DNA from 3 places in the Enterobacter pseudoroggenkampii genome. Region 3 is predicted to be linked to each of the others. Evidence: predicted binding sites of a transcription regulator. Region 3 holds the regulator's gene; each other region holds the start of a gene.
The links. The regulator CRP, encoded in region 3, controls carbon source genes, mostly activating them, when cyclic AMP is high. The targets are predictions, from matches to a motif close to ATGTGANNNNNNTCACAT.
Positions count from the first base shown of each region.

Region 1: garD (galactarate dehydratase) is a predicted target of CRP. The motif match lies at 1,821-1,838, and genes of this name have one in related genera.
Region 2: azuC (stress response protein AzuC) is a predicted target of CRP. The motif match lies at 2,417-2,434, and genes of this name have one in related genera.

Region 1 covers NZ_JAPMLV010000006.1:64,315-69,278, reverse strand. The annotation lists gene OTG14_RS19855 (DeoR family transcriptional regulator) at 1-89, shown strand, start outside; gene garD (galactarate dehydratase) at 137-1,708, opposite strand; gene garL (2-dehydro-3-deoxyglucarate aldolase) at 2,083-2,853, shown strand; gene garR (2-hydroxy-3-oxopropionate reductase) at 2,875-3,765, shown strand; RNA gene rnpB (RNase P RNA component class A) at 3,825-4,202, shown strand; gene OTG14_RS19830 (hypothetical protein) at 4,648-4,851, shown strand.
Region 2 covers NZ_JAPMLV010000001.1:2,084,310-2,089,273, forward strand. The annotation lists gene OTG14_RS10225 (non-heme ferritin-like protein) at 1-350, shown strand, start outside; gene OTG14_RS10230 (anaerobic C4-dicarboxylate transporter) at 508-1,851, shown strand; gene OTG14_RS10235 (DUF2766 family protein) at 1,894-2,145, opposite strand; gene azuC (stress response protein AzuC) at 2,253-2,336, opposite strand; gene yecR (YecR family lipoprotein) at 2,570-2,908, shown strand; gene ftnA (non-heme ferritin) at 3,113-3,610, shown strand; gene OTG14_RS10255 (hypothetical protein) at 3,647-3,988, opposite strand; gene tyrP (tyrosine transporter TyrP) at 4,205-4,964, shown strand, end outside.
Region 3 covers NZ_JAPMLV010000007.1:137,357-142,320, forward strand. The annotation lists gene OTG14_RS21140 (YccS/YhfK family putative transporter) at 1-1,463, opposite strand, end outside; gene crp (cAMP-activated global transcriptional regulator CRP) at 1,521-2,153, opposite strand; gene OTG14_RS21150 (OsmC family protein) at 2,465-2,869, shown strand; gene OTG14_RS21155 (phosphoribulokinase) at 2,936-3,805, opposite strand; gene OTG14_RS21160 (YheU family protein) at 3,836-4,054, opposite strand; gene OTG14_RS21165 (hydrolase) at 4,051-4,964, opposite strand, start outside.

The DNA.
Region 1 (4,964 bases), on a different contig from region 3:
GGATTGATATGATTATTGTCGATGAAGGCATTCCGGCGGAGAGCCTGGAAGGGCTGCGAAAAAGCGGGATTGAGGTGGTGTTGGTTTAAGGTTTTTTACCCTCTCCCCTGGGGGGAGAGGGCTGGGTGACGGGAAGTCACGTCACCGGTGCCGGGTTAAACACCGCCAGCTGATTATGCAATCCCCACTGATCCGAAAAGGTTTTCTTCCGTCCGCTGGCGACATCCAGAATGAAGTGGAACAGTTTCCAGCCCACGTCCTCAATACTCTCTTCTCCGGTGGCGATAGTGCCCGCGTTGATATCCATTAAGTCATACCAGCGGTTTGCCAGCTCGGTGCGGGTCGCCATCTTAATCACCGGCACCGCCATCAGGCCGTACGGCGTGCCGCGCCCGGTGGTAAAGACCTGTACCGTAATGCCGGATGCCACCTGCTGCGTGCCGCAGACAAAATCGCTGGCCGGCGTTGCCGCGTAAATCAGGCCGCGTTTCGTCGGGCGCTGGCCCGGGGAGAGCACTTCTGCAATGGCGCTCTGACCGGATTTGGCAATGGAGCCAAGGGCTTTTTCCACCACGTTCGCCAGGCCGCCTTTTTTGTTCCCCGGAGACGGGTTGGCGCTGCGGTCGGTTTTGCCCATATCGAGATAGCTATCGTACCAGGCCATCTCCTCAAGCAGGCGCTTGCCGACCTCTTCATTAACGGCGCGTGGCGTAAGCAGATGGATGGCGTCACGCACTTCGGTCACCTCGGAGAACATCACCGTGGCGCCGCAGCGAACAAGCAGATCGGACGCATAGCCTACCGCCGGGTTGGCCGTCACGCCGGAGAAGGCATCGCTGCCGCCGCACTGGGTGCCCACGACCAGTTCCGAGGCCGGACACGTTTCGCGCTGGCGGCGGTTGAGTTTGTCCAGATGTCGCTCTGCCACCTGCAGAATGTCATCGACCATTGAGCGGAAACCAACGTGGCGTTCGTCCTGCAGGCGCACGATACTGGCCTCGTCTGCCGGGATGGCTTTAACATCCTCGGTCCCCTGCAGCAGGCGTTCTGGCTGCAATTTTTCACAGCCGAGGCCGATGACCATCACCTCGCCGCCAAAGTTCGGGTTGAGGGCGATATTGTGGATGGTCCGGATAGGCACCACGGCAGCGGGCGCGTTAATCGCCACGCCGCAGCCGTAGAGGTGGTTCAGGCCCACCACGCCGTCGACGTTCGGGTATTTTGGCAGCAGATCGCGTTCGATGATTTTCACCACGTAATCCACTACGCCCGCCACGCAGTGCACGCTGGTGGTAATACCGAGCAGATTCTTGGTGCCGACGCTGCCGTCCGCATTGCGGTAGCCTTCGAAGGTATAGCCCTCCAGCGGAGGAAGCGGTTCCGGCACGCGGGTTGCCAGCGGAAGCGTGTTCAGCGGCGGCGCTTCTGGAAGTGCCACCAGCGACTCCTCAACCCAGCTACCCTGTGGTATAGCGCGAACGGCATAGCCGATGACTTCACCGTAACGTACGATTTCGCTATTAGCAGGGATATCCACCAGGGCGACTTTATGTCCCTGTGGAATATGCTCAATCAGTTCCAGCCCGTCCGGGAATCGAGTGCCCGCTTTTAAGCCATTGTCGTTGACAATAATCGCCACATTATCGATGTCGTGTACTTTGATATAAAACGCCGTCGGCGATGCCTGTCGAATTTCAATGTCGGCCATTGTTCACTATTCTCCAGCAAAGTGTCTGATAATAAATTCAGCCAATTTTCTAATGGTAGAAATTAATACGCGGCTTTCAGAAATAAAGCATGTCAGCAGAATGAATAGCAAAATGTGATCCCGATCGCTTCAGAACCCGTAATCCTTGATTCTGTGCATTAGCGCCCAGTGCTTTGTGCATATGCAAAAATTTTTATCAAAATATACCGTAATACCTGAGCATTAAAACAATGTGCGGTCGCGGATAGCGTCTTATACTGAATGACGTTTTTATCACGCCAAAATACGGCAGAATAATAAATATCATGCTGGCGGGGTGTCTGAATAAATAAAATGATGCTGAAAAAGGCTGCGGAATTAAAAAGGTAAATACGATGAATAACGCGATCTTCCCGAATAAATTTAAAGCGGCCCTCGCGGCGCACCAGATTCAGATTGGCTGTTGGTCCGCGCTGGCAAACCCAATCAGCACCGAAGTGCTGGGCCTGGCCGGTTTCGACTGGCTGGTGCTGGACGGCGAACATGCGCCGAACGATATCAGCACGTTTATTCCGCAGCTGATGGCGCTGAAAGGCAGCCACAGCGCCCCGGTGGTGCGTGTACCCACCAACGAGCCGGTGATTATCAAGCGTCTGCTGGATATCGGCTTCTACAACTTTCTGATCCCGTTTGTGGAGACGGAAGAACAAGCGGCGCTGGCCGTTGCGTCAACGCGCTACCCCCCGGAAGGGATCCGCGGCGTCTCCGTTTCGCACCGCGCCAATATGTTTGGCAACGTGCCGGACTATTTCGCGCAGTCCAACAGCAACATCACCATTCTGGTTCAGATCGAGAGCCAGCAGGGCGTTGATAACGTCGACGCGATTGCCGCCACAAACGGCGTGGACGGTGTCTTCGTCGGCCCAAGCGATCTGGCTGCCGCCTTTGGCCATCTGGGCAACGCCAGCCACCCTGACGTACAGCGCGCGATCCAGCACATCTTTGCCCGCGCCAAAGCACACGGCAAACCGTGCGGCATTCTGGCGCCGGTTGAGGCGGACGCCCGGCGCTATCTCGAGTGGGGAGCCACGTTTGTTGCCGTCGGCAGCGACCTCGGCGTTTTCCGCTCGGCTACGCAGAAATTAGCGGACGCTTTTAAAAAATAACCATCATTGAGGAAACAGATTATGACGCTGAAAGTGGGCTTTATTGGCCTGGGGATCATGGGTAAACCAATGAGTAAGAACCTCATCAAAGCGGGTTACTCACTGGTGGTATCCGATCATAATCCACAGGCCGTGGCGGAGGTGATGGCGGCGGGCGCAGAAACGGCCACCACCGCCAAAGCGATTGCCGAGCAGTGCGACGTCATCATCACCATGCTGCCAAACTCACCGCATGTTAAAGAGGTCGCGCTGGGTGAAAACGGCATTATCGACGGCGCGAAGCCGGGCCTGGTGCTGATTGATATGAGCTCTATTGCGCCGCTCGCAAGTCGTGAAATCAGCGAGGCGTTAAAAGCGAAGGACGTCGATATGCTGGACGCGCCGGTCAGCGGCGGTGAGCCGAAAGCGATAGACGGTACGCTGTCGGTGATGGTCGGCGGTGATAAAGCGGTTTTCGAGAGATTTTACGACCTGATGAAAGCAATGGCGGGCTCCGTGGTGCACACCGGGGAGATCGGGGCGGGTAACGTGACCAAGCTGGCAAACCAGGTGATTGTGGCGCTGAACATTGCCGCCATGTCCGAAGCGCTGACGCTGGCAACCAAAGCGGGCGTCAACCCGGACCTGGTCTACCAGGCCATTCGCGGTGGTCTGGCGGGCAGTACCGTACTGGAGGCCAAAGCGCCGATGGTCATGGATCGTAATTTCAAACCCGGTTTCCGCATCGACCTGCATATCAAAGATCTGGCCAACGCGCTGGATACGTCACACGGCGTGGGCGCGCAGCTGCCGCTGACCGCGGCGGTCATGGAGATGATGCAGGCGCTGCGTGCCGATGGCCTGGGCACGGCCGATCACAGCGCGATTGCATGCTACTACGAAAAACTGGCGAAGGTGGAAGTGGCGCGTTAATCACGCCTTGCCCATACCTGAGGGTGACAGCGGCGCGCAAACCCTCTATACTGCGCGCCGAAGCTGACCAGACAGTCGCCGCTTCGTCGTCGTCCCTTTCGGGGGAGACGGGCGGAGGGGAGGAAAGTCCGGGCTCCATAGGGCAGGGTGCCAGGTAACGCCTGGGGGGGAAACCCACGACCAGTGCAACAGAGAGCAAACCGCCGATGGCCCGCGCAAGCGGGATCAGGTAAGGGTGAAAGGGTGCGGTAAGAGCGCACCGCGCGGCTGGTAACAGTCCGTGGCACGGTAAACTCCACCCGGAGCAAGGCCAAATAGGGGTTCACATGGTACGGCCCGTACTGAACCCGGGTAGGCTGCTTGAGCCAGTGAGCGATTGCTGGCCTAGATGAATGACTGTCCAACGACAGAACCCGGCTTATCGGTCAGCTTCAACTCATTTCAAAACAATACGTTGGTGTGTCTCAGGCCTTCATAGGTGAAAATGTGACACAGACTGTGATACAAACGAGGCACACCAACGGCTGTTCCATCCCGAATATCCTCAAGCGTGGCAACCGCTACTGCCTTCATTTCCGACTACCTTCAGGTGGCTTTTTTCGCATGTCTCTGGGTTGCGATTCAGCCAGCAGAGCAAGGTTTATATCTTCCCGTCTCACTATGTTCATTTCTCTTGTAAAATCGTCCAAGATGGAGCCAGCCCTACTATTGGACATAGTGCATAAAATGAAGAAATTAGAACAAAAAGACATTGATGATTATTTGCTGAGTATTCAGGCCGCCTTTTATTCCGCAGCAAAAAAATCCCAACAACTGTAAGTAAGAAACTGCGTAGCTCGACTTCATTAACTTATGAAAAAAGTAACGTTACCCTCTTGGGAGATGTGCTTGGTGATACTTTCACAACTGATGGTAGCCTTCAACGCCTGCGCTGGGCGTGTAACGATGAGCAACCCGGAACAGTCAACCATGGCAAACGGGCAAACGCTTTGTGTTTACTCCAACAGCATTTACACCTTTACCTATGTAACCAGCTCAAAGCACTGCCCCTACAGCAGGACCTTCGATACGGCTGAAAGAGAGTAAAAGTTCGGGGGCTACACCCGATTTACCGAATGTTACGAAACGCAGTTTCGCTTACGTCTAATACTTGTTGCTCATGTGGTCATTGATTGTAAAATGACCGTTGTGATTATTTC
Region 2 (4,964 bases), on a different contig from region 3:
CCCATATGATGCGTGTCTTTAACTTCCTGAAAGCCGCAGGGGCAAATCCTGTCGTTAAAGCCCTTGATGGGATCAATGAAAATTACTCTTGCCTGGAAGAACTGTTTCAGAAGACGCTTGAAGAGTATGAACAACGCTGCAGCACCCTCAACAAACTGGCCGATGAAGCCAGAGCGCAGCAGGACATTACGACGCTCAGCTTCTTACGCGATATGGATAAAGAGCAGCAGCAGGATGGCCTGCTGCTGAAGACGCTGGCGGATGAGATCCATAATGCGCAGCAGGCAGGTTTATGTCCTGAGCAAACCGACCGTCATCTGCTCGACATCGTGGCGGTGCAGCACCACTGAGTTTTTTGGCCTGCTCCCATTCGGAGGAGCAGGCTCCCTTCACGTCTCCAACCTTCTGCTTTTGCTGAAATTTAACAAATCAGATCTGGCTCCCAATGATTAACCACACAACGTGTGATGATTTATTTAGTTACATAATCATTGACGAGGGAGCATCATGATCACCATTGAGTTTGTTGTCATTCTCCTCTGCCTGCTGACGGGTACGCGTTTCGGCGGTATGGGGCTCGGGTTAATTAGCGGTATTGGTCTTTTTATTTTATGTTTTGTCTTTGGTCTGCAACCGGGTAAGCCGCCGGTAGACGTTATGCTGACCATCCTCGCGGTGATTGGTTGTGCCGCTACGCTGCAGACTGCGGGTGGCCTCAACGTCATGATGCAGTTTGCTGAACGTCTGCTGCGCAAACACCCACAGCACATCACCCTGCTCGCCCCATTCACCACCTGGATGCTGACCTTTCTGTGCGGCACCGGGCATGTGGTCTATACCATGTTCCCCATCATTGCGGATATCGCCCTGAAAAAAGGGATCCGCCCCGAGCGCCCCATGGCCGTGGCATCGGTCGCGTCGCAGATGGCGATTACCGCCTCCCCCGTGTCCGTTGCCGTGGTGTCGCTGGTGTCTATCCTGGCGGCCCAGCATGGTATCGGCCACGCGTGGGGGATCCTGGAAATTCTCGCCGTGTCGGTTCCCGCTTCACTTTTCGGCGTAGCTATTGCTGCCCTGTGGAGTTTACGCCGCGGAAAAGATTTGGCGGATGACATGGAGTTTCAGGAAAAGCTGAAAGATCCTAAGCAGCGCGAGTTTATCTACGGTGGAACGGAGACGTTAATGAATCAGCGTTTCCCTAAACAGGCCTACTGGTCCACGTGGATTTTCTTTGCCGGTATTGCCGTGGTCGTTTTGCTGGGTGCGTTCCCTGAGCTGCGCCCCGCCTTTGAGCTGAAAGGCAAAATGACGGCGCTGTCGATGAACCTTGTTATTCAGATGATGATGTTAATTGCAGGGGCCGTGATGCTAATGGCCTGTAAGGTCAACGCGTCGGCGATTTCCAACGGCGCGGTGTTTAAGGCCGGTATGGTCGCGATCTTCTCGGTGTTCGGCGTGGCGTGGATGAGCGATACCTTTTTCCAGGCGCATCTCGACGAGTTAAAGCTGGCGCTGGAAGGCGTCGTGAAAAGCCACCCGTGGACGTATGCTATTGTGCTGTTTCTGGTGTCAAAACTGGTGAACAGCCAGGCGGCTGCGCTGACGGCCGTTGCGCCTATGGGCCTCATGCTCGGCATCGACCCGAAAATGCTGATCGCCTTTTTCCCTGCGTCATACGGCTATTTCGTCCTGCCGACCTACCCAAGTGATTTGGCCTGCATCGGCTTTGACCGTTCAGGCACCACCCGCATCGGCAAATTTATCATCAACCACAGCTTTATTCTGCCTGGGCTGATTGGGGTAAGCTGCGCGTGCGCGGCGAGCTACCTGCTGGTCCAGACGTTCTTCTGACAGTATCAAGGGGCGACACATGCCGTCGCCCATTTCCCGGTTTTAGTGGGATTCACCCTGCGGCGTGAATCGCAGTTCAATCAGCGCGATGGCTTTCTGGATCGCACGAAGCGTAACCGGATCGGCGGCAGCGGGATGGCTGGCGAAATCGATGTTTTTCAGCTGCGTAGACATCTTCTCGCGCACTTCAACCGGCGCAATCACGTCAAGAACATCAAGGATTTGTTTGATAACCAGCTGACAGGCGACAACGTCAGAGACCAGTTCCTGATCGGCGCTCAGGTTTTGTGACATGGGGTTTTCTCCTTATTTAAAGGCCGCCATAGTAGCAAAACACACCCCTGGCATCCTCCCTTCATCGCCTGCAGGTATAAAAAAACCCGCCGAAGCAGGTTTTTTTATCAGAACATGGCGCCCGGCGGCACGTCTTTGAAGGTGCGGCAGTAATTGGCCCACATACTTTTCAGGATTTTGCGCAGTTTCACGATGATGCTCCATTAACTTGTTATACAACTTTATTATCAACGTGCCTATAATATGACCACCATCACAAAAATCAACACTTTTGTGATGCGCATCACATTTATATCAGGGCATGGCCTGAAAGCGCTCACCGCGACCCGTTGCGAAGAGTGAGGGCAGATTGTCCGGCTATTCCAGCCATTGCAGCGGGCATCTGCGGGTACGATAACGTATTTCCATCCACTCAGAGCGAATCATGAAAAGAGTCATTGTAGCCGGTACAATCCTGCTGCTCGCGGGATGTACCATTAACCGCCAGGCTGAAGTCAGCAGCCTCGACGCGCCGAACGGCATCGTCCGCCTCGACTACGGCCAGGCTGCGCTGCAAAATGCGTATTCCGATGAGTATGTGAATAACGGCACGGCGGCAAAAGCGTGTCAGAGCATGGGTTATGCCACTGCCTCAGCCTATGGTCAGCCCATTAAAACCTGCACTCTGACCAGCGGCTCTTTGTGCCTGAACGAGAGCGTGACCATCCAGTATAAATGTATGGGTTACGCCGTTAATCCTAAGTCAACTAATCCGTGGTATTAATCGAAGCTGCCAGCGCATGCTGGCAGTTTATTTCATTACGAACAAAAATAATTCTCATTAATAAGTTATAAAAATCGCCAATGCGTTTTATTCCCATTCGTATTTTAAATAAATAAAATAAAGATTTTACGTTTTGCAAATAATTAAATAACAAATTATAGTGTCGCTCATTGTGAACCAGAAATAATAATCCGGAGCGTCACCATGCTGAAAACTGAAATGATCGACAAGCTCAACGCACAAATGAACCTTGAGCTTTTTTCATCCCTGCTCTACCAGCAGATGAGCGCCTGGTGCAGCTACCACAGTTTCGAGGGCGCTGCCGCGTTTCTGCGTCGTCACGCTCAGGAAGAGATGACCCACATGCAGCGTCTGTTTGATTATCTGACAGATACGGGCAGCCTGCCGCGCATTGAAACCGTGGCATCACCGTTCGCTGAGTATAATTCTCTTGATGAACTGTTCCGCGCCACCTACGAGCACGAGCAGCTTATCACGCAGAAAATTAACGAACTGGTTCATGCCGCGATGACCAGCCAGGATTATCCAACCTTTAATTTCCTGCAGTGGTACGTCGCTGAGCAACACGAAGAAGAGAAGCTGTTTAAATCCGTGCTGGATAAATTATCTCTGGTCGGGAAATCCGGCGAAGGTCTTTACTTTATCGATAAAGAACTCTCCACTCTTGATACGCAGAATTAATTTCAGCGCGGTGCCGGTTTCCGGCACCGCGTTAATTTACATACACCCCGCACAGCTGGTGCAACGCCAGTCATGGGGATTCACGGCCTGGTAAAAATAGCGGTAGCTGGACGTCTCCAGCGGAATACCCACCTCGAAAAACAGATCCGTTAACCAGTCGACATTCTCGATGATCCACTCATCTTCCTGTAAGCCTTGTGCAAAGGTTTCATCTTCAGGATCAATAACCGAATAGATTGCCCAGGTGCCCATATCCTTTTCGCGACGGGACTCGGGAAGGTTCAGGGGCTGATTCTGCCAGCTGATTATCCAGTGACCATGGCACAACAGGTTACCTCCCCGGCTCCATGCCGCGGTAAAGGGATTCTCCCCTGCCATAAGACCCTCACTTAATTTGATAATTTGTATTTATTGTTTACGTTACGCCGGAATGTCGCGCAGCAGTATTGCCCTTATGAGGTAGGCACAGGCCTGGGTCATTAATACGTAAAAAATTTTTTACACCACTTGTAACGGTGATTTGACGAGTAACGGCTTTTCCCTTACTCTGCGCCGCAGATTTTGTCGCGGTTAAGAAGCGTTGTAGAGGAAAGCGTGAAAAACAGAACTCTGGGAAGTATTTTTATCGTCGCCGGAACGACAATTGGCGCAGGAATGCTGGCAATGCCCCTGGCAGCCGCGGGCGTGGGATTTGGCATGACCCTGCTGCTGCTGGGAACGCTCTGGGCGCTGATGTGTTACACCGCACTGTTGCTGCTTGAGGTTTACCAGCACGTACCCGCCGACACCGGTCTGGGTTCGCTTGCGGCGCGCTATCTCGGACGCTACGGCCAGTGGATAACCGGCTTTAGCATGATGTTCCTGATGTACGCCCTGACCGCCGCCTATATCAGCGGTGCCGGTGAGCTCATCGCCTCCAGCGTCAACGACTGGTTTGGCTCTGACATTACCCCTGCGACGGGCGCCATCTTCTTTGCGCTCATCGGCGGCGGCGTGGTCTGCGTGGGCACATCGCTGGTCGATCTGTTTAACCGTTTTCTGTTCAGCGCTAAAATTCTCTTCCTGATTGTCATGCTGGTGCTGCTGGCGCCGCACGTGCACAAGGTTAACCTGCTGACGCTGCCGCTGGAAAAAGGGCTGGCGCTCTCCGCGATCCCGGTCATTTTCACCTCGTTTGGCTTCCACGGCAGCGTGCCGAGCATCGTCAGCTATATGAACGGCGATATCCGAAAACTGCGCCGCGTCTTTGTTATCGGCAGCGCGATCCCGCTGATTGCCTATATTTTCTGGCAGCTGGTGACGCTGGGCAGCATTGACTCTTCAACCTTTATTGGGCTGATGGCGCAACACGCTG
Region 3 (4,964 bases):
ATCAGCCTGGCGACAATAAACTGTTCGCCATTGAGCGTGAGCAGCTGCAGGGTATATACCGCCGTCACCGTAAAGCCCACCATCGCCCAGCCGTAGTTTTTGCGGATAATCAGGTAGCTCACCAGCGTAACCGCCAGCATTCCTGCCAGAGTATAGCCTTCCGGCACGTGGAAGTGCAGCGTCACGCCCGCGATGATCAGCCCGGCCATCGTTCCGCCAGCCCGATGCAGAATACGCACCCGCGTGGCGCCATAGCCGTTCTGGGTGACAAACAGCACGGTCATTAAGATCCAGTAGGGTTTCGGCAGATGCAGCGCCATGCCCATCAGGCTGGCGGTACTGAGCATCACGCTAATACGTGCGGCGTTGCGCAGGGCGGACGATTTAAGAGAAAGATAGCTTTTGAGCGCGGGCAATAGCGGCAGCCGTTTCTGCTTATCCGCCATCAGGTCGCGCGGATAGAGCGGGCGCTGCGTGCGCAACACGCGGGCGATACGGCTGAAGTGCCAGGCGGCAAACTGGCCGACCGGGTTATCCGGATGCTGACGAGCGATTTTCTCCAGCGCGCCCAGCTGCTTATCCATGTTAAAGCGCGTCGGGTAGCGGTGATAGAGAATATCATCGGCCAGCACGCGCAGGCGTGCGGACACCGTCTGCGCGTTCCAGCGGATCACCGCTTCGGCGTGACTGCGCTCGACCAGCTTTTGTACCTCCTGCGGGTGGTGCAGGCTCACGGAGATATGCTCCTGCAGATCCAGCCCGACCTGGAAGGTGCGCAGCAGCCGTTTGTACTCGTGGTTCTTGTTGGCGGCGAGCATATGCAGCTGCTGATAGCACTGGCTTATCAGATCCACCACCTTCTGCTGGCGCGTCAGCAGGGGCGGTAAGGATTTTTCCGGATCGGTATGCTGGGTCAGCAGGGTGTATTTGGCTTCGCAGTAATCCGCAAGCTGCACATAGAGCAGGCTCAGGGATTCACGCAGCGGCTGCTCCCGCCACAGCCAGAACCAGAACCAGTTAAACAGGCCGTACCATAATGTCCCCAGGGCGTAGATCAGCAGCGGCTCCCACACCGGCATATTCCCGGCGAGGCTCAGCGTGAAAATGGCCGCAATCAGCGACGCGGGAAGCAAGCGGGCGTGCAGCGAACTGATTTCCGCCGTGACGCCGAGGGTCATCGCCAGCACAGTCAGGATCAGCGGCAGCGGGATATCCCGAGCCAGTAAAAGCTGTACGGCGAGGCTACAGCCCGCAAACAGGCAGCCGCCGATAATCAGGCGTTTGAAAAAGCGCTTATGCGGCGTGTCCAGACCGGCGATGTTGCAGCAGGCAGGCACGAGGGAAAACAGCAGACCTTGCTGAAGATGTCCGAGGATCAGGCCTATAGCCACGGGAAGACACAACACCAGCGTTTGTCGCAGTGCGTAGTTAACTTCCGGGTGATAGATCAGCCTGCGCCACATGGGGAGTAGAGACAAAAACGGCGTGACACCTTGCGATGGCACGCCGTTTAAGCGGAATTAACGCGTTCCGTAAACCACGATGGTTTTACCGTGGGCAGAGATCAGGTTTTGATCTTCCAGCATTTTCAGGATACGACCCACCGTTTCACGAGAGCAACCGACGATCTGACCAATTTCCTGACGGGTAATTTTAATTTGCATGCCGTCCGGGTGGGTCATAGCGTCTGGCTGTTTCGCCAGGTTCAGCAGGGTCTGTGCGATACGGCCAGTCACGTCCAGGAAGGCGAGGTTGCCCACTTTCTCTGAGGTGACCTGCAGACGGCGCGCCATCTGGGAAGAAAGACGCATCAGGATGTCAGGGTTAACCTGAATCAGCTGACGGAACTTCTTGTAAGAAATTTCAGCCACTTCACATGCTGTCTTTGCACGAACCCAGGCGCTACGTTCCTGGCCCTCTTCAAACAGGCCCAGTTCACCGATGAAATCGCCCTGGTTCAGATAAGAAAGGATCATCTCTTTCCCTTCTTCATCTTTGATCAGCACTGCCACCGAGCCTTTAACGATGTAATACAACGTTTCCGCTTTTTCACCCTGGTGAATCAGCGTGCTCTTTGATGGGTACTTATGAATGTGGCAATGAGACAAGAACCATTCGAGAGTCGGGTCTGTTTGCGGTTTGCCAAGCACCATGCGCTGTTATCCTCTGTTATAAGCTGTCACCAGAGTCATCAGATGCATCCGGACTCTGGGGTTGCAATCGAATTCTTACCCATACCCTGGGAAGTCGGCTACCGTAACGTTTCGCAGCCAGTAAAGTTTGATGTCCTCTGCATACATGTGTAACGTCAATGTATTACTGTAGCATCCAGAGTGTTTTAGCATAGCTTTCGCCGCGTGTCTCCTGGTGTCTCGCTTCAGCATGATGCAGGTCGCCTTCCATTGCGAGAAATGTAACGCACGCGTAATCTGTCACCAAAAATGCAACGTTGGAGTTTAAGAATATGCAAGCGCGCGTGAAATGGGTTGAAGGTTTAACGTTCCTGGGCGAGTCCGCGTCAGGACACCAGATTTTGATGGACGGTAACTCCGGCGATAAAGCGCCAAGCCCAATGGAAATGGTGCTGATGGCGGCAGGGGGATGCAGCGCCATTGACGTGGTGTCGATTCTGCAAAAAGGTCGTCATGACGTGACGGATTGTGAGGTTAAACTCACGTCAGAACGTCGCGAAGAGGCGCCACGCCTGTTCACCCATATTAATCTGCACTTTGTGGTCACCGGTAAAGAGTTGAAGGACGCAGCGGTCTCGCGTGCGGTGGATCTGTCTGCGGAGAAGTACTGCTCTGTGGCGTTAATGCTGGAGAAAGCGGTAAAAATCACGCATTCGTATGAAGTGATCGAGGCTTAATTATTGGGGCATCGTGCGTGTTGATGCCCTCACCCTAACCCTCTCCCACAGGGAGAGGGAACATGTTCACGCAATCTGCTTCCCTTCCATCAGTCGCTCCACCAGCGGCGTCATGATGAGCTCCATCGCCAGCCCCATTTTTCCGCCCGGCACGACTAACGTATTCATGTGCGAAATAAACGAGCCCTGCAGCATGGCCAGTAGCCAGGGGTAATCAATGCCTTCGAGATTGCGGAAATGGATCACCACAAAGCTCTCATCCAGAGACGGGATGCTTTTGGCCGCAAACGGGTTGGAGGTATCCACCGTCGGCACGCGCTGGAAGTTGATATGGGTGCGGGAGAACTGCGGCGTCAGGAAGTTGATGTAATCTTCCATGGAGCGCACCACCGAGTCCATCACCGCCTCTCGTGAATGGCCGCGCTCGCTCATGTCGCGCGTCAGCTTCTGGATCCACTCCAGGTTAACGATAGGGACCACGCCGACCAGCAGGTCCACGTGGCGCGCCACGTCGTGTTGAGGGGTGACCACGCCACCGTGCAATCCTTCGTAAAACAGTACGTCGGTGGGTTCCGGCAGCGGTTGCCACGGGGTGAACGTCCCCGGCACCTGATTCCAGGGAACGGCTTCATCATAGGTATGCAGATACTTGCGGGACTGCCCTTTGCCGCTCTGACCGTACTCTATAAAGGTTTGTTCCAGCAGGCCGAAGTCATTGGCTTCCGGGCCGAAATAGCTGATGTGTTTACCCAGATCGCGCGCTTTACGGATGGCCATATCCATCTCCGGACGCGTGTAGCGGTGAAAGCTGTCGCCTTCGACCTCCGCCGCACGAAGATTCAGCTGGGCGAAAATCTTGCGAAAGGCGAGGCTGGTGGTGGTGGTTCCCGCACCACTCGACCCCGTAACGGCAATAACCGGATGTCTGGCAGACATAGCAACTCCCTGACTGAAAAGGGTGGAAGATCAGCCGTGAAACGCGTTGCGGGGCATGATATTGACCGTCTCATGCAGTTCTGACCACACCAGCACCACGTCGCCGCTTTTCAGCTGGCGCTTAACATCGTTGACCTTTTGCTCAAGCGAGCGTTCCTGTTCACCATAATCGGTGCCTTCGCGTAATACAAAGCTTTCAATCAGATTATCGAGTGTTTCGGGAGCCAGATCCTGCCAGGGAATAATCATTTTGCACCGTCCAGATAAGGGGTTAGCCAGTCAGGAATACGCGTCTCAAGCCACATTTTCGGGCGGCGCAGCGTACCGCCGATAAACCCGACGTGGCCGCCGTGCTCGGTCAACTGATAGTGAACGTTGTCGGGCAGGAATTCCTGAGCGGGGATCGAGTGATGATCCATAAACGGGTCATCTTTGGCATGAATGATCAGCGTCGGCTGCGTGATCTTGCTGAGCAGCGGCATGGCGCTGCACTGACGATAATAGTCAATCGCATCGGCGAAGCCGTGGATTTTCGCGGTGATCAGGTCGTCGAACTCGCGAATACGGCGCACCTTTTTCAGCTGACGCAGGCTGACCGGCAGGGTATCCGGGTAGGCTTTCAGCTTACGCGCCGCGTTGGCCTTCAGCAGGTTGAGCAGGTAGCGCTGATAGACGCGGGAAAAGCCTTTATCCATGTGGTAGCTGCACTGCTCCAGCATAAACGGTGCGGAGACAATGACGGCGGCATCCAGCGGGACGGTTTCACCCTCTTTGGCTAGCAGGCAGGCCAGCATATTGCCGCCCAGCGAGTAGCCCACCGCGGCGGTCGGCACGGTGCCAAAGTTGTCCCGCAGCCAGTGTAAAAACCACGTTCCGTCTTCGGTTTCACCCGAGTGATAAATGCGTTTCTGACGATTCGGTTCGCCGCTGCAGCCGCGAAAATGCATCACCACGCCGAGCCAGCCGCGCGCTTTTGCCGCCTCGATTAACCCGTGTGCATATGGGCTGTGCAGGCTGCCTTCCAGACCGTGAAAGACCACCAGACGCGGCTTATGGCGGGCCTGCTCCGGCGCTTCGCTCCAGGCGAGATCCAGAAAATCACCGTCTGGCAGGTCAAGCCGCTGCCAGTGTGGGGTGAACTGAACCTTGCGGCGGATCA